4 regions of the Kocuria sp. UCD-OTCP genome follow, and region 4 is predicted to be linked to each of the others. Evidence: riboswitches for the same ligand, from Rfam matches in the RefSeq annotation. Region 4 holds a riboswitch; each other region holds the start of a gene.
What was found. Region 4 has a riboswitch for S-adenosylmethionine ahead of H488_RS34625 (O-acetylhomoserine aminocarboxypropyltransferase/cysteine synthase family protein). Riboswitches for the same ligand answer to the same signal wherever they lie in the genome.
Positions count from the first base shown of each region.

Region 1: it holds a riboswitch for S-adenosylmethionine, as region 4 does, so the genes downstream of both, H488_RS31200 (MetQ/NlpA family ABC transporter substrate-binding protein) here and H488_RS34625 (O-acetylhomoserine aminocarboxypropyltransferase/cysteine synthase family protein) in region 4, are expected to answer to the same signal.
Region 2: it holds a riboswitch for S-adenosylmethionine, as region 4 does, so the genes downstream of both, H488_RS25965 (methylenetetrahydrofolate reductase) here and H488_RS34625 (O-acetylhomoserine aminocarboxypropyltransferase/cysteine synthase family protein) in region 4, are expected to answer to the same signal.
Region 3: it holds a riboswitch for S-adenosylmethionine, as region 4 does, so the genes downstream of both, H488_RS29660 (bifunctional o-acetylhomoserine/o-acetylserine sulfhydrylase) here and H488_RS34625 (O-acetylhomoserine aminocarboxypropyltransferase/cysteine synthase family protein) in region 4, are expected to answer to the same signal.

Region 1 is NZ_AOSQ01000036.1:31,883-36,178, forward strand. Features, by position in the region: gene H488_RS31185 (solute symporter family protein) at 1-931, shown strand, start outside; gene H488_RS31190 (GlsB/YeaQ/YmgE family stress response membrane protein) at 1,153-1,425, shown strand; gene dxr (1-deoxy-D-xylulose-5-phosphate reductoisomerase) at 1,557-2,831, shown strand; SAM riboswitch class IV at 2,876-2,992, shown strand; gene H488_RS31200 (MetQ/NlpA family ABC transporter substrate-binding protein) at 3,093-3,986, shown strand; gene H488_RS31205 (methionine ABC transporter ATP-binding protein) at 3,983-4,296, shown strand, end outside.
Region 2 is NZ_AOSQ01000018.1:144,653-148,948, reverse strand. Features, by position in the region: gene H488_RS25985 (amino acid permease) at 1-582, shown strand, start outside; gene H488_RS25980 (VOC family protein) at 665-1,081, opposite strand; gene H488_RS25975 (SRPBCC family protein) at 1,084-1,581, opposite strand; gene H488_RS25970 (ArsR/SmtB family transcription factor) at 1,585-1,938, opposite strand; SAM riboswitch class I at 2,204-2,310, shown strand; gene H488_RS25965 (methylenetetrahydrofolate reductase) at 2,381-3,307, shown strand; gene metE (5-methyltetrahydropteroyltriglutamate--homocysteine S-methyltransferase) at 3,364-4,296, shown strand, end outside.
Region 3 is NZ_AOSQ01000030.1:10,776-15,071, forward strand. Features, by position in the region: gene H488_RS29650 (SGNH/GDSL hydrolase family protein) at 1-190, shown strand, start outside; gene metX (homoserine O-acetyltransferase MetX) at 225-1,409, opposite strand; gene H488_RS29660 (bifunctional o-acetylhomoserine/o-acetylserine sulfhydrylase) at 1,406-2,812, opposite strand; SAM riboswitch class IV at 2,889-3,004, opposite strand; gene H488_RS29665 (VOC family protein) at 3,147-3,785, shown strand; gene H488_RS29670 (CPBP family intramembrane glutamic endopeptidase) at 3,809-4,296, opposite strand, start outside.
Region 4 is NZ_KB714683.1:219,452-223,747, forward strand. Features, by position in the region: gene H488_RS34615 (thiamine pyrophosphate-dependent enzyme) at 1-683, opposite strand, end outside; gene H488_RS34620 (Lrp/AsnC family transcriptional regulator) at 926-1,378, shown strand; SAM riboswitch class IV at 1,492-1,613, shown strand; gene H488_RS34625 (O-acetylhomoserine aminocarboxypropyltransferase/cysteine synthase family protein) at 1,651-2,979, shown strand; gene H488_RS34630 (cystathionine gamma-synthase) at 2,988-4,175, shown strand; gene H488_RS34635 (tellurite resistance/C4-dicarboxylate transporter family protein) at 4,256-4,296, opposite strand, start outside.

The DNA of each region.
Region 1 (4,296 bases), on a different contig from region 4:
CGCGGTCGCCGTCTCCGGCAACCCGGCCATCCTCGAGCCGGGCCTGAAGTACGGCGTGAGCGAGACCAGCAAGCTGGACTTCATCTCCCTGGGCCTGGCCCTCGTCTTCGGCGCGGCGGGCCTGCCCCACGTGCTCATGCGCTTCTACACGGTGCCCACGGCCAAGGAGGCGCGCACCTCCGTGGTCTGGGCCATCTCGCTGATCGGCCTGTTCTACCTCTTCACCCTCATCCTGGGCTTCGGCGCGGCGGCCCTCATCGGCGCCGAGCGGATCCAGGCGGCACCCGGCGGCGTGAACTCCGCGGCCCCGCTGCTGGCGTTCGAGCTCGGCGGGTCCCTGCTGATGGGCATCATCGCGGCGGTGGCCTTCGCCACGATCCTCGCGGTCGTCGCCGGCCTGGCCATCACGGCCTCGGCCTCGTTCGCCCACGACATTTACACCAGCGTGATCAAGAAGGGGAACTCCGATCCCCGCAAGGAGCTGAAGGTGGCGAAGACCACGGTGGTGGTCATCGGTCTCGTCTCCATCGCGGGCGGCATCGGCGCCCAGGGCCAGAACGTCGCGTTCCTCGTGGCGCTCGCCTTCGCGGTCGCGGCCTCGGCGAACCTGCCGACCATCCTGTACTCCCTGTACTGGCGGCGCTTCACCACCCGGGGCGCGGTCTGGTCCATGTACGGCGGCCTGATCCTCTCGGTGGGCCTCATCGTCTTCTCCCCGGTCATGTCCGGCTCCGAGACGTCGATGATCCCGACCGCCGACTTCGCGTGGTTCCCGCTGCAGAACCCGGGCATCGTCTCGATCCCGGCCTCCTTCCTGCTCGGCTTCATCGGTTCCATGACGGAGCGCCGTCTCGAGGACCCGATCAAGCAGTCCGAGATGGAGGTGCGCTCCCTCACAGGCATCGGCGCCGAGAAGCCCGTCGCCCACTGACGGATTCCCGCTCCCACCTGGGAGGATCCACCGGCCCGCCCGAAGCCCCGGCTTCCGGCGGGCCGGTCCGCGTCCGGGGGAACGCGTCGATTGGCTAACGGGAACAGACAGGCGGCTGACCGTCGGCTAGGGTGAGGCGCAGAAGCAACCTCAGGGTATTCCAGGGATACTCGCCGGTTGCGTACAATAAAAGTCCCTCCCGGGACGGATAAGGAGCCATCATGGGAATCATCAGCTGGATCATCCTCGGCCTCATCGCAGGCGCCCTCGCCAAGCTCATCATGCCGGGCAGCCAGGGTGGCGGCATCATCGTCACGATCGTCCTCGGCATCGTGGGGGCCCTCCTCGGAGGCTTCCTCGGCTCGCTGATCGGCATCGGGGACCTGGAGTCCGCGTTCGACATCGGCACCATCATCACCGCCGTCGTGGGAGCCCTCATCGTGCTCTTCATCTGGGGCGCGGTCTCCGGCCGCAAGGGTCGCGCCACGCGCTGATCCCACCCCCGTCGGTCGCCGAGGCCCCGTCCACCGCTCCCGGTGGACGGGGCCTCGGCCCGTTCCGGGCCGTCCGCAGGCACCCCCTGCGGGCACCGCACCGAGGAGTGGCGCTGGGGGATACTGGGGCCATGACGCCCCCCGCCACCTCGCCCCGCACCCGCCCGACACCCGAGCTGCGCGCCCTGGCCGCCGCCGGCCCCCGCCGGATCAGCGTCCTCGGGTCGACGGGCTCGATCGGCACCCAGGCGCTCGACGTCGTGCGGGCCGCCCGCGAGCTCGAGGGCGCGGACCCGTTCACCGTGGTCGCCCTCGCCGCCGGACCACGGCACCTGGAGCTCCTCTCCGAGCAGGCCCTCGAGACCCGCGCCGCGCTCGTGGCGACCAGCGGCACCGCCCAGGACGCCGCCCGGCTGGCCGGCCTCATCGCGGACCGGGCCGCGTCCGCCGGGGCCGGGGGATACCGCCCGGACGTCGTGCACGGGCCCGACGCCGCGTCCGCGGCCGCCGCCCACCCCGACGCCGACCTCGTGCTCAACGGGATCACCGGCTCCATCGGGCTCGCCCCCACGCTGGCGGCGCTGCGGGCCGGGCACCGGCTCGCCCTGGCGAACAAGGAGTCCCTGATCGCCGGCGGCGCCCTGGTCAAGGCAGCCGCCGCGGCCACCGGGGACCCGGACGCCCTGATTCCCGTGGACTCCGAGCACTCCGCGCTGGCGCAGGCGCTGCGCGGCGGCACCGCCGCGGAGGTGGACCGGCTCGTGCTGACGGCCTCCGGCGGGCCCTTCCGCGGCCGGTCCCGGGCGGAGCTCGAGACGGTCACGCCCCGGGACGCGCTGCGCCACCCGACGTGGGACATGGGCCTGATGGTGACGACCAACTCGGCGACCATGGTCAACAAGGCCCTCGAGGTGCTCGAGGCCCACCTGCTCTTCGACGTGCCCCTCGAGCGCATCGACGTGGTGGTCCACCCCCAGTCGGTCGTGCACTCCATGGTCCAGTTCGTGGACGGCTCCACCCTCGCCCAGGCCTCGCCCCCGGACATGCGCCTGCCCATCGCCCTCGGTCTGGCCTGGCCGCACCGGGTGCCCGGGGCCGCCCTGCCGTGCGACTGGACGCGCGCCACGGAGTGGACCTTCGAGCCCCTCGACCCGGTGGCGTTCCCCGCCGTCGAGCTCCTCAAGGCTGCGGGGGAGCGGGGCGGGACCTTCCCCGCCGTGTTCAACGCGGCCAACGAGGAGGCGGTGCACGCCTTCCACGACGGCCGGATCCGGTTCCCCGCCATCGTGGACACGGTCGAGGCGGTGCTGGGCGAGCACGACGACGTCGGCCCGCTGGAGCTCGAGGCCGTGCTGGCGGCCGAGCGCTGGGCCCGCGGGCGGGCCCGCGAGGTCCTCGCCCGCTGACCGGGCCGGGCCCGGCCCCGCCGCACGTGCTAGTCTGTCGGGCGGATGACGAGTCCCAGCGTGCAGCCCTGGCTTGCTGGGCGGCAACCCTCTCCCGTAGTGGGGTGCCCCAGGTGAACCATCCGGCACCGGCCGACGACGGCCGGCGGCAAGTACGGTCCGACCGCGCACGCGCTCTCCGGCGCGCCCTCGACCGTGGCCGCCGGACCCGTTGGCCCCGGTGGAGACCTCCGACACCCCGGACCCACGGAAAGGCACCACATGCGATTGCAGCGCCTCCCCTTCCTCGCCCTGGCCACGACCCTCGGCCTCGCCCTCACCGCCTGCGGCGGCTCCGCCGGGGAGTCCTCCGGCGAGGGCGTGCTGGCCGACGACAAGGTCACCATCGGCGTGGTGGGCACCGACCCGACCCACGATGCCCTCCAGAGGGTGGCCGAGGAGCAGGGCATCACCGTCGAGTACGTCGACTTCTCCGACTACAACCAGCCGAACCCCGCCACCGAGTCCGGTGACGTGGAGATGACCTGGTTCCAGCACGTCCCGTTCCTCGCCGACTACAACAACGCGGCCGGCGGCTCCATCACCCCGATCGGCTCGACCTCGATCTACCCGCTGGGCCTGTACTCCAACCAGTACGACTCCGTGGAGCAGTTCCAGGAGGGCGACGAGATCGCGGTGCCCAACGACGCCGTGAACCTCTCCCGGGCCCTGCTCGTGCTCGAGGCCGCAGGTCTCGTGGAGCTGAGAAGCGACACCCTCATCCCCACCGAGCTCGACGTCGACACCGAGGCCTCCACGGTGCGGGTCACCCCGGTCTCCGCGGAGCAGACGGTGCTCTCGCTCGACTCGGTGGCCGGCTCGGTCATCAACAACGACTTCCTCTCGCGGGCCGACATCGACCCGCAGTCCGCGCTCGCCCAGGACGACCCCGAGTCCGAGGGCTCCCGCGCCTACGTCAACCTCTTCACCACCACGGAGGAGCTCGCCGACGACGAGACCCTCCGGCAGGTCGCGGACCTCTACCACGAGCAGGCCGTGCTCGACGCCGAGATGGAGGAGACCAAGGACACCGCCGTGCCGCTGCAGCTGGAGCCGGAGGAGCTCCAGGAGCTGACCGCGCGCTACCAGCAGGAGCTGAAGGACCAGGAGCAGTGAGCGCGGCGGTCCCCGCCGGGCCGCCCGCACCCGGGCGCCCGGACGAGGTGCTCGTCTCCTTCCGCAACGTCTCCAAGACCTTCCGCACCGGCTCGGGGCGGGCGGCGCGCGAGGTGCTCGCGGTCGACGACGTCACCCTCGACGTCCGCCGCGGCGAGATCTTCGGCGTGATCGGCTACTCCGGGGCGGGCAAGTCCACCCTCGTGCGCCTGATCAACGGGCTCGAGCCCGTGTCCTCGGGCTCCCTGACCGTGGAGGGCTTCGAGGTGGCCGGCCGGCGCGAGACCGAGCTGGCGCCCGTGCGGCAGGA
Region 2 (4,296 bases), on a different contig from region 4:
GAGCAGCTCTCGGTCAGCCCGTTCGTGGCCGTGCTGGAGACCGCCGGGGTGCCCGGCGCGGACGTGCTGATGGCCGTGGTCATCATCCTGGCGCTGCTCTCGGCCCTCAACGCGAACATCTACGGCGCGTCCCGGATGCTCTGGTCGCTGGCCCGCCGCGGCTCGGCGCCGCGGGCCTTCGCCGACGTCTCCGACCGCGGGGTCCCCCGGAGCGCGGTGGTCGTCTCCGTGCTCTTCGGCTTCGCCGCCGTGGTGCTCAACTACCTGTGGCCCGAGACCGTGCTGCTGTGGATGCTCAACACCGTGGGCGCGACCTGCCTGGTCGTCTGGGGGCTCGCGCTGGTCTCGCAGATCGTCCTGCGCCGCCGCGCGGACCGGGACGGCACCGAGCTGCCCCTGCGGATGTGGGCCTTCCCGTGGCTGTCGTACCTGGCGCTGGCGCTCCTCGCCGGGATCGTCCTGCTCGGGCTGCTCGACGGCGCCGTGCGGGGCCAGCTCCTGCTCACGGCCGGGCTGGTGGCGCTCATCGCCCTGGCCTCGAAGGTGCTCGGCCGCCGGGCCGAGCACGCCCCGCAGGACTGATCCGGCGGAGCCGCGGCCCCGCCGGGGCCACGGGCACAGGACATGCCGCGGTGCGCGGCCGTCGCCGGCGCCGGTGACGGTGTCAGAGGCGGTGCTCCGGCGGGATCAGCGGGCGCTCGGCGCGGACCCGCAGCTCCTGGACCGCCCACGAGTTGCCGTCGGGGTCGCTGAAGCCGAAGACGGTGCCGCCGTCCCGCTCGTCGAGCACCGTGATCCCGCTCACCTCCACACCCCGGGACAGCAGCTCCTCGCGGGCCGCCCGGGCGTCCGCGACCACCAGCTGGAGCCCGCGCAGGGACCCGGGGGCCATCTCCCGGTGGGCGGGGAGGTTGCCCACCACGATCGAGCAGCCGGACCCGGGCGGGGTCAGCTGGGCGATGTCCATCTGCTCGGTGGTGGTGTGGTGGTCGAGGTGGAAGCCGACCTGGTCCCGGTAGAACTCCACGGCCCGGTCGACGTCGCGCACCGGCACCAGCACCACCTCGAGCGTCCAGTCCACGGTCAGGCCCCGCCCTGCGCGGTCCGCCCGCCCAGCAGCTCCTCGAGCCGCTCGTAGCCCTCGGCCACGCCCTTCTCCATGCCGGATCCGACCATCCCGTCGCGGGCCTCCTGGGACGCGTGGACGGTGTGCCCGCGCAGCCGGCACCGGCCGTCGCCCAGGTCCTCGAAATGCAGGTACTCCAGGTCCACGGCGTCGGGCCAGCCCTCGTACTCGAAGGTCTGGACCACGAGCTCGTTCTCGCGCACCGTGTGGAAGACGCCGCGGAAGGCGTACTCCTCGGTGCTGTCCTCGCCGCGCTGGACGAACCGGTAGGCGCCGCCGGGGCGGAACTCGAAGCCGTCGATCCGGGTCCGCAGCCCGCGCGGCCCGATCCACTGCCGGAACAGCTCGGGGTCGGCGTGGGCGCGGAAGACGTCGGCCACGGGGTGGTCGAACTCGCGCTCGAAGTCGATGAAGGGCAGGCCGTCGGGGACGGTCAGGTGCAGGGCGTGTCCCATGGTTCAGTCCTGGGTGTGCTCGCCGCGGTCCGCGGCTCGGGTGTCGAGCACGGCGTCGAGGCGGCGGAACTGCTCCTCCCGGACCAGCCGGTACCGGTCGATCCACGCGGTGAGCGCCTCGAGCCGTGCGGGGTCCAGGTGGACGGGCCGGCGCTGGGCGTCACGGGTGCGCGTGACGAGCTGCGCCTGCTCGAGGACCTGGATGTGCTTCGAGACCGCCTGGAGGGAGATCGCGAAGGGTTCCGCCAGTTCGGTGACCGTGGCCGGGCCGCGGCTGAGCCGGGCGACGATGCGGCGGCGGACCGGGTCGGCCAGGGCCAGGAAGGCCCTGTCGAGCTCGTCGTCGCCGGGATCCACGGTGTTTGTCAACTGATTCCTTGATCAACCTGTTGGTTGTCAAAGACTAGGCCGCCCGCCCCGGCCCGGCAAGACCCGAGACCGGATCGTGACGACCCCGGACCTGCGCTCCTCATGGGCCTCGCCGCCGGTGCGTCGTCGCCGGTGCGTCGTCGCGCGTCGGTGTTGCGTCCTGTGACGCCGCGGTCGTCACAGTCGGCGCACCGGCGTCTTCTGGGCGCCCGCACTTGGCAGCGCAGCGGGGCAGCCGTTGGAATGGGTCCTGCATCTATCCAGAGCGGCCGAGAGACCTGGCTCGTCGACGCCGCAGCAACCATCCGCGCCCCCGCCACGGGGTGCACGGAACGGTGCTCCCGCCAGGACCGATGGAGCTGTCGCAGCCTCCCGGGTCCACTCCGGGACGGCTGCTGCCCTCCCTCGGGGTGACCCTTGGAGGAAGAACGTGACACCACGCCCGACCGCCCGGCCGGCGCCGCCGTCCCTGTCCTACGAGCTCTATCCGCCGCGCAGCGCGGCGAGCGCCGACACGCTGCTGCGGACCATCGAGGAGCTCGAGCCCACCCGTCCCGACCACGTCTCGGTGACGTACAGCGGGGACGAGCAGCGCCGGGACAGCTCGCTCGCCCTGCTCGACCACCTCCTGGCGCGCACGAGCCTGCGGCCCCTGGCCCACCTGACGTGCGTCGGCAGCACTCGGGCCGAGCTGGAGCAGACCGTGGCCGCACTGGTCCGCCGCGGCGTCCGGGGCGTCCTGGCCCTGCGCGGCGACCTCGACCCGGGGGCCGAGCCGGGCGAGCTGCGGCACGCCGGCGAGCTCGTGGAGCTCGTGCGCGAGGTCGAGCAGCGCCACACCGCGGCCCTGGCGGCCGGCCGGCTCGCCGTGGGCGTGGCCGCCTACCCGACCCGGCACCCGGAGTCGCCGTCCTTCCGGCACGACGTCGAGGTGCTGCTGGCCAAGCAGCGCTCCGGGGCGGACTTCGCGATCACGCAGGTCTACTTCCGCCCGCAGCGCTACGAGCGCCTGGTCGCGGCGGCGCGGGCGGCCGGGGTGACGATCCCGATCGTCCCGGGGATCATGCCGGTCACCGACCCGCGGCGGCTCCGGACGCTGTGCCGGCTGGCGGGCCTGGCGCCCCACCCGGGCCTGGCCGCCGCGCTGGAGGACGCGCCCGGTCCTGCCGAGCGGCACCGCGCCGGCGTGGCCTTCGCGGCGCGGCTGGCCCGCGCCGCCCTGGACGCCGGCGCCCCCGGGCTGCACCTCTACACCTTCAACGAGCACGGGGCCGCGCTCGACCTGCTGGAGCACGTGGACCTCCCGCGCGTCCCGCACGTGCCCGTCGCGCTCGAGGACCTTCTGCTCCCCGCCTGAGCACGCGCCCACCCACCGTTCCGCACGACCCCTCGACACCCCTTCAGGAGACCACCATGACCACTGTCCCGTTCCCCGCCGCCACCATCACCGGCTACCCCCGGATCGGCCGCCGCCGCGAGCTGAAGAAGGCCCTGGAGGCCTACTGGGCCGGGCGCTCGACCCGCGAGGAGCTCGAGTCTGCGGCCGCCGACCTGCAGCTGGCGACCCACCGCCGGCTCGTGGAGCTGGGCCTCGGCGCCCGGGACTCGTCCCTGCCCGCGGCGTTCCCCCTCTACGACCAGGTCCTGGACACCACCGTGGCCCTCGGGGCGGTGCCGGCCCGCTTCGCCGATCTCGCCGACGCCGAGGGCCGGCTCGGCCTCGACGCGAGCTTCGTGCTGGCCCGCGGCGACGCCGGGCGCGCTCCCCTCGAGCTGACCAAGTGGTTCGACACCAACTACCACTACCTCGTGCCCGAGATCGGCCCGGAGACCCCGCTCCGCGCCACCGCCGACCGGCTCGTGGCCGACGTCCGCCGCGCCGCCGCGCACGGCTTCACCGTCCGCCCGGTCCTCGTGGGCCCGGTGTCCTTCCTCCTCCTCGCCAAGGCCGACGACGACGCCCCCGCGGGCTTCGACCCGCTGCAGCGGCTCCCCGAGCTGCTGCCCGTGTACGCGCGGCTGCTCCAGGAGCTCGCCGCCGCCGGCGCGGACTGGGTGCAGCTGGAGGAGCCGGCCCTCGTGGCGGACCAGGACGTCACCGGCGAGCAGCTCGCCGCGTCCGTGTGGGACGCCTACACGGGCCTGACCGCCGTGACCGGGCGCCCGCAGCTGTTCGTCACCACGTCCTACGGCTCCCCCGGGCCGCTGCTGCACCCGCTGGCCTGCTCCGGGGTGGAGGCCCTGCACCTGGACCTCGTCAAGGGCGCCGCCCCCACCGCCGAGGAGCTGGAGTTCTTCCGGGGCGAGGACTCCGCCGTGCTCGTGGCCGGCGCCGTGGACGGGCAC
Region 3 (4,296 bases), on a different contig from region 4:
GGACCTCGTCTGGGCCCACCGCTATCTGCGCCCGTGGGTGGCCCGCCGGATCCGGCGCACCAGCTCCGGGGCGCAGGTCCGGCCGAAGCGGCCGCACTTCGGCACCCCCACCGTGCCCGGGGGCGGCGTCGCGCCCGGCGAGGGACCCGGGGCGGGCCCCGGCGACGACCGGGGTGCCGCGGACGGCTGAGCGAGCGGGAACGGCTGAGGACCCCCGTCCCGGCTCAGCGCTCGGGCAGCACGGTCTCCACGAGCAGCTTGCCGAGCTGGGGAGCCTCGATGAGGAAGCCGTCGTGGCCCGAGGGCGAGGTCAGGGTGTGCCGCCGGACGTCCCCGGGCAGCGCGGCGGCCAGGACGTCGGACTCGCGGGGCAGGTAGAGCCGGTCGGAGTCCACCGCCGCCACGAGCCACTCGCACGAGGTCACGGACAGCGCCTCTTCGAGCGTGCCGCGGCCCCGGGCGACGTCGTGGGACATGAGCGTCTCGTTGACGGCGAGGTAGCTGTTGGCGTCGAAGCGGCCCGCCAGCTTGGACGCCTGGTGGTCGAGGTAGCTCTCCACCTGGTAGCGCCCCCGCCCGCCGGCGTGCGTGTCGATGACCTGCTCCTCGGCCTGCGGCGAGCGCCCGAACCGGTGGTGCAGCTCGTCGGCCGAGCGGTAGGTGATGTGGGCGATCCGCCGGGCCAGGCCCAGGCCCGTGACGGGCGGCGGGCCGTCGTAGTAGTCCCCGCCGCGGAAGTGCGGATCCTGGCGGATCGCGAGGTTCTGCGCCTGGCCCCACGCGAGCTGCTCGGCGCTGGACTGGGCGCACGCGGCGACCACCGCGCACGCCCGGACCCGGTCCGGGTGGGTCACGGCCCACTCCAGGGCGCGGGCCCCGCCCATGGAGCCGCCGATGACCAGGCGCCAGGCGTCGATGCCGAGGGCGTCGGCCAGCGCCGCCTCGGCGTGCACGGAGTCCCGGACGGTGATGAGCGGGAAGCGGGAGCCCCAGGGGCGGCCCTCGGGGTCCACGCTCGGCGGCGCGGGGGTCGCCGGGCCCGTGGACCCGTAGCAGCCGCCCACGATGTTGGTGCAGACCACGAACCACCGGTCCGTGTCGATGGCGGCGCCGGGGCCGATCAGGCCCTCCCACCAGCCGCCGCTCTCGGCGGCGCGCCGCTCGGCCTCGGGGGCGCCGGGGCGGGCCCGGCCGGCCGCCACGTGGGTGTCCCCGGTGAGGGCGTGCTCGACGAGCACCGCGTTGGAGGCGTCCGGGGCGAGCGTCCCCCACGTCTCGTAGGCGATCCGGACGTCGGGCAGCCGGAAGCCCGACTCGAGCTCCAGCTCGCCGATCCCGGCGACCCGCGGCACGCCGTCCTCGCGGACGGCGGTCCCGGCGCCGGAGCCCCTCACGACCGTCACGGTCACTCCTGTCCTCCCTGCGCGGCCGCGGCCGCTGCGAAGCCCTGCTCCAGGTCCGCCAGGATGTCGTCGATGTGCTCCAGACCCACGGACAAGCGCACGAAGCCGGGCTCCACGCCGGCGGCCAGCTGCTCCTCGGGCAGGAGCTGGCTGTGCGTGGTGGACGCGGGGTGGATCACCAGGGAGCGGACGTCGCCGATGTTGGCGACGTTCGAGTGCAGGGTCAGGGCGTCCACGAAGGCGGCCCCGGCCTCCCGGCCGCCGTCGAGGACGAAGCCCAGGATCGACCCGGCGCCCCGGGGCGCGTACTTCTGCGCCCGCCCATGCCACGGGGAGGACTCCAGCCCGGCCCAGGTCACCGAGCGCACGTCCTCGCGGGCCTCGAGCCAGCGGGCCACCGTCCCGGCGTTGGCCACGTGCCGCTCCATCCGCAGGGACAGCGTCTCGATGCCCTGCTCGATGAGGAACGCGTTGAACGGGGAGATCGCCGAGCCGAGGTCGCGCAGCAGCTGCACCCTGGCCTTGAGGATGTAGGACAGGTTGACGCCGAAGGGCCCCTCCGCGCCCAGGGCCTCGGCGTAGACGAGACCGCCGTAGGACTCGTCCGGCTGGTTGAAACCGGGGAAGCGGTCCGGGTAGCGGCCGTAGTCGAAGGCCCCGGAGTCCACGATCACGCCGCCGATGGCCGTGCCGTGCCCGCCGAGGAACTTGGTGGCCGAGTGCACCACGACGTCCGCGCCCCAGCGCAGGGGCTGGACGAGGTAGGGGGTCGCCACGGTGTTGTCCACGATGAGCGGGACCTCGTGGTCGTGGGCGATCCCGGAGACCGTCTCGATGTCGAGGACGTCGTTGCGCGGGTTCGGGATCGTCTCGGCGAAGAAGGCCTTCGTGTTCGGCCGGACCGCCCGCCGCCACGCCTCGGGGTCGTCGGGGTCGGAGACGAAGGTGGTCTCGATGCCGAGCTTGGGCAGCGTGAACTTGAAGAGGTTGTAGGTCCCGCCGTACAGGCTGGGGCTGGCCACGAGGTGGTCTCCCGCGCCGGCGACGTTGAGCACGGCGAACGTCGTCGCCGACTGCCCCGCGCTGAGCATGAGGGCGCCCACGCCGCCCTCCAGGGCGGCGATCCGGTTCTCCACGACCTCCGTGGTCGGGTTGCCGATCCGCGTGTAGATCGGGCCGAGCTCGGCGAGCGCGAAGCGGTCGGCGGCGGCCTGGGCGTCGGGGAAGACGAAGGACGTGGTCTGGTGGATCGGCAGGGCGCGGGAGCCGGTGACCGGGTCGGGGCTCTGCCCCGCGTGGATCTGCCGGGTCTCGAAGGCCCAGCCCCCGGGGTTCTCCGGGGTGGGGCGCTCGGCCGCGTCGGTGCGGGCGGCGGAGGCGTCGGTGCTGGAGGCGGGGAGATCGGACATGCCGTGGGACTCCTTGTGGATCTCAGGGGTCCCGTCCCGGCCGAGGCGGTGCGGCCGGGAACGGCCGGGCGCCGGGGACCCGCGCTTGCTCGCTCGCCGGACGCGAGGAGCCTGGTCTTCACCCAGGGCACCCCACCGCGGTGGAGGGTTGCCGGCCAGCTAGCTGGGGCTTGGACGCTGGCGCTCATGACCTGGACAGCATTCTCCGGATCAGGCCCGCACGGCGTCAAGCCGGGGCCGGGCGTGACGCCCCGGCCGGGGCGTCGCCCGCACGGTGCCCGGCGCGTCGCGGGCCGATTTGGAGACGAAACTCACAGGGTGCCACGATGTGCCCATGAGAGTCGACCACGTGTCCTACGCCTGCCGCCCGGAGGGCCTGGAGGCCACCACCGAGCGCATCGCCGACCAGCTCGGGATCGAACCGGTCAAGGGCGGGGTGCACCCCCGTTTCGGCACCCGCAACATGATCCTGCCGCTCACGAACCACCAGTACGTGGAGGTCGTCGAGGTCCTCCAGCACCCGGCGGCGGAGAAGGCGCCCTTCGGACAGGCCGTGCGGGCCCGGTCCGCCGCCGGCGGCGGCTGGCTGGGCTGGGTCGTGGAGGTCGAGGACCTCGCCCCCTTCGAGCAGCGCCTGGGGCGCCGCTCCGTGCCCGGCCACCGGGTCTTCCCGGACGGCCGGTGCCTCGAGTGGCACCAGATCGGCGTCAAGGGCCTGATCGCCGATCCGCAGCTGCCGTTCATGATCCACTTCGACTCCGCCCCGGAGATGCACCCGTCCCAGGCGCGGATCACGGACGTCGGGCTCGCGGGGATGACCATCGCCGGTGCCCCGGAACGGGTCGCCGAGTGGCTGGGCGCCCCCGTCGAGACCGCGCTCGAGGACCTCGAGGTCGACTGGCGCTATCCGGACGGCACCCCCGGGGTGCTCTCCGTCTCGTTCAGCACCCCGGACGGCGCCGTCACCATCTGAGACCGGGCACCGCGGGGCGGGGCTCAGCCCAGCAGCCGGGCTGCCCCGAGGAAGCCGACGGCGTCCAGCAGGAAGTGCGCGACGACGAGGGGCATCACCCGGCCGGTGCGCCGGTAGAGCTCCGCGAAGACGAGGCCCATCACCACGTTGCCGAGGAAGGGCCCGATCCCCTGGTAGAGGTGGTAGCTGCCGCGGAACAGGGCCGTGACCACCAGCACCACGGGCCAGCTCCACCCGATGCGGGTCAGCCGGTCGGTCAGGAACGCGACCACCACGACCTCCTCGACCAGGGCGTGGCGCACGGCCGAGAGCAGCAGCACGGGCACCGTCCACCAGTGCGCGGCGAGCCCGGACGTGGTCACCTCCGCGGTGACGCCCAGGGCCCGGCCGGCGCCGTAGAGCGCCAGCGTGCCCAGGCCCATGAGCAGGAAGAGCACGGTGCCGAGGCCCAGGTCCGGGAGGGGCATCCGGGCGTCGAGGCCGATCCGCCGGCGGACCGTGCCCAGCGCCC
Region 4 (4,296 bases):
GGCACGGAGATCGCGTAGCCGTTGTTCTGCACGAAGAACACGACCGGCAGCTTGAACACGGCCGCGAAGTTCAGGGCCTCGTGGAAGTCGCCCTCACTGGTGGCGCCGTCCCCGCACATCGCCAGGACCACGGTGTCCTCGCCGCGCAGCTTGGCGGCGTGGGCCACGCCCACCGCGTGCAGCAGCTGGGTGGTGAGCGGGGTCGACTGGATGCCCACGTGGTGCTCGTGCGGGTCGTAGCCGCTGTGCCACTCGCCGCGGAAGATCGCCATGACCTGCATCGGGTCCACGCCCTTGGTCATGACCGCCACGGTGTCCCGGTAGGTGGGGAACAGCCAGTCGCCCTCCTCGAGGCACAGGGCGGCCGCCACCTGGCAGGCCTCCTGGCCGTGGCTGGACGGGTAGACGGCCATCCGGCCCTGGCGGACCAGCGCGGAGTTCTGGTCGTTGACCCGCCGCCCGACCACCAGCTTCTCGTAGGCGCCCAGCAGGACGTCCGGGGCCGGCAGCGGGTACTCGTGGCCGGGGCCGGTGCCCTGCTCCTCGGGGGCGAGCAGCCGCCCGCTCGGGTCGACCATGCGGATCTCGCCGCGGGCCGGGAGCATGTACTGCTCCGGTGTGATGCCGAAGCTCTGGGAGGCCCGGAGGATCGGGTCCTCGGGGGTCTCGACGGTCTGGCTCATGGTGTCCCCTCGGTCGGTCCCCGGTGCGGCCGCGGTCCGGGGAGGGCAGGAAGGTGGTGCGGCTCTGTCTCCCCAGTATGGGAACCGGGCATGGTTCGTATCCACAGAGCGGGGAAAATGCAGAAGTCTGAGACGGACAGTGCACCGCGCGTGGACGAAATGTTCTAGTGTGGCGTGGAGCACACGCATTCGTCCGACACGTTCCGGGCCCCGCGCCCGACCCCGCCCCGAAGGAGCCCGCCGTGCCCTCGACCCCCGTGCCGCTGGACGAGACCGACCGGAAGATCCTCGCGGAGCTGTCCCGGGACGCGAGGCAGTCCGTGACGGCGATCGCCGCGGCCGTGCACGTCTCCCGCGCCCACGCCTACGCCCGGATCAACCGGCTCCGGGACGAGGGGGTGATCCTGCGCTTCAGCACCGTGATCGACCCGGTCCGGGCGGGCCTGCAGGCCTCCGCGTACGTGACGCTCAAGCTCCAGCAGAACACCTGGCGGGAGCTGTGCGCCCAGCTCCAGGCGATCCCCGCCGTGCACCACATCGCCCTGGTGGGCGGGAACTTCGACGTCATGCTCCTCGTGCGGGCCGTGGACACCGTGCACCTGCGGCAGGTGATCTTCGAGCACGTCCAGCAGCTGCCCGGCGTGGTGGACACCCAGACGTTCCTGATCTTCGAGGACATCGACACCCGGGCCTGACGCGCCGGCCCCGCGCCGGGCCCGGCGCGCACGGCCGGCGTCACGAACCGTCACGGTCGTCATCTTCCGACGCGGAGGGACACCCACTACCTCTGCGCATAGTGTTGTTCCAGCTTCACGAGACGTGACCGCCAAGCTCCGACTTGGTCACGCACCAACCCCATGCTCATTGGGTGGTTCGGATGAGGAAGCGGCCTGCATCTTCCGCGGCGTGCCCACCGGGCCCGCGCGGATGACCGGTGCGGGTAAGAGCAAGGCACAGGAGCAGCGCCATGTCCATCCCCGTGACCGACCACGACCTCGCGACCCGGCAGATCCACGCCGGCACCCACGACCAGGTCACCCAGCGCACCCTGACGGTGCCGATCTACCAGACCGCGGCCTTCGAGTTCCCGGACTACGAGGCGGCCCGGCAGATGTTCGCCCAGACCCGGGCAGGCTTCACCTACACGCGCACCGGCAACCCCACGGTGGCCGTGCTCGAGCAGCGGATCAGCGACCTCGAGGGCGGCGCGGGCGCCGTGGCGACCGGCTCGGGCCAGTCCGCCGTGGCCGTAGCGCTGCTGGCCCTGCTCGGCCAGGGCGCCGGGAAGCACCTCGTGGCCTCCGAGAAGCTCTACGGGGGCACGGTGGACCTGCTCACCGACTCCTTCGCGGACTACGGCATCGAGGTCTCCTTCGTGGACCCCACCGCCCCGGGGGCGTGGGCCGCGGCCGTGCGCCCCGACACCCGCGCGTTCCTGCTCGAGTCCATCGGCAACCCGCTGGCCACCCTCCCGGACCTGCCCGGGATCGCCGACGTCGCGCGGACCGCCGGGGTGCCCGTCGTCGTCGACAACACCCTCGCGTCCCCGGCCCTGTACCGGCCGCTGGAGAAGGGCGCGGACATCGTGGTGCACTCGGCCACCAAGTTCCTGGGCGGGCACGGCAACGCGCTCGCCGGGGCGGTCGTGGACGGCGGGACCTTCGACTGGTCCGCCCGGCCGGACAAGTGGCCGCAGTTCACCCAGGCCCGCGCCCGCTGGGGCGGGCTCAGCCTCGTCGACAAGTGCGCCGCCGCCAGCCCCTACCTGCACCTGGTCCGGGCGAAGTACGTGCACGACCTCGGCACCACGCTCTCCCCGTTCAACGCCAGCCAGATCCTGCAGGGCACCGAGACCCTCGACCTGCGCGTGGCCCGCCACACGGCCTCGGCGCTGGCGGTGGCCGAGTTCCTGGCCGGGCACCCCGCCGTCGCCCGCGTCCACCACCCCGGCGTGCCCGGGGACCCCGGCGCCGGGATCGCGGCCCGGGACTTCCCGCGCGGGACCGGCTCCGTGTTCTCCTTCGACCTCGCCGCCCCGGACGGCGCCGTGGGCCCGTTCATCGACGCGCTCCGGCTGTTCAAGCTGGTCGCCAACATCGGGGACACCCGCAGCCTCGTGGCCCACCCGGCGGCCATGACGCACTGCCGCCTGACCCCCGAGCAGCGCCGGGCCGGCGGGATCGCCGAGACCACGATCCGGCTCTCGATCGGCCTCGAGTCCCCCCAGGACCTCGTGACCGACCTCGGCCAGGCCCTCGACACCGTCGTCACCGCCGTCCAGACCACCCGGAAGTGAGCCCCGCCATGACGTCCCCCACCGAGACCCGCACCCGCCACCGGGGCTTCACGACCACCGCCGTCCACGCCGGCCAGGAGCCCGACCCGCTGACCGGGGCGGTCATCCCGCCGATCTACCAGACCTCCACGTTCGCCCAGGACGGGATCAACGTGCTGCGCGCCGGGCACGAGTACAGCCGCGGCTCCAACCCCACCCGCAGCGGCTTCGAGGAGCAGCTCGCGGCCCTGGAGCGCGGCGAGCGGGGGTTCGCGTTCGCCTCGGGGATCGCGGCAGAGGACGCCCTGCTGCGCGCCGTGCTGCGCCCGGGCGACCACATCGTGCTCGGCGCCGACGGCTACGGCGGCACCAACCGGCTGATCACCCGGGTCCTCGCCCCGTGGGACATCGGGCACACGCCCGTGGAGATCACGGACCTCGACGCCGTCCGGGCGGCCGTGCGCCCCGGCGCCACGAAGGTGCTGTGGCTCGAGACGCCGTCCAACCCGCTGCTCGGCATCGCCGACGTCGCGGCGTGGGCGCAGCTGGCCCGGGACGCCGGGGCGCTGCTCGTCGTCGACAACACCTTCGCGTCCCCGTACCTGCAGACCCCCCTCGAGCTCGGCGCGCACGCCGTGGTGCACTCCACCACGAAGTACATCGGGGGGCACTCGGACGTGCTCGGCGGCGCCGTGGTCGTGGGCGCGGCCCAGTGGCGCGGGGCCCCGCTCGCCGAGGCGGTCGGCTTCCAGCAGTTCGCCGCCGGCGCCGTGGCGGGCCCCCAGGACAGCTACCTGGCCGCCCGCGGGCTCAAGACCCTGAGCCTGCGGATGGAGCGCCACCAGGACAACGCGCAGCGGATCGCCGAGTGGCTCCTGGAGCGCCCCGAGGTCGCGCAGGTGCTCTACCCCGGGCTGCCCGGGCACCCCGGCCACGCGCTCGCCGCCGCGCAGATGCGCGGGTTCGGCGGCATGGTCTCCTTCCGGCTGACCGGCGGGGAGGCCGTGGCCCGGGCGGTGGCGGAGGGCACCCGGCTGTACTCGCTGTCGGTGAGCCTGGGCGGGGTGGAGTCCCTGATCTGCTACCCCTCGGAGATGACGCACGCCTCCGTGAAGGGCACTGCGCTGGCCGTGCCCGTGGACCTGGTGCGGCTCTCGGTGGGCATCGAGGACGTCGAGGACCAGTTGGAGGACCTCGAGCGCGCGCTCACCGCCTGACCGGTCCTTTCCGCCCGGTCGGCTGCGCCGCCGGCGCCGCCGGCGCCGCCGGCGGCGCCGGCGGCGCCGGTTCCGCCGGGTCAGCGGGCGGCGCCCGGTCCGCCCCCTGGGTCCGGCCTGA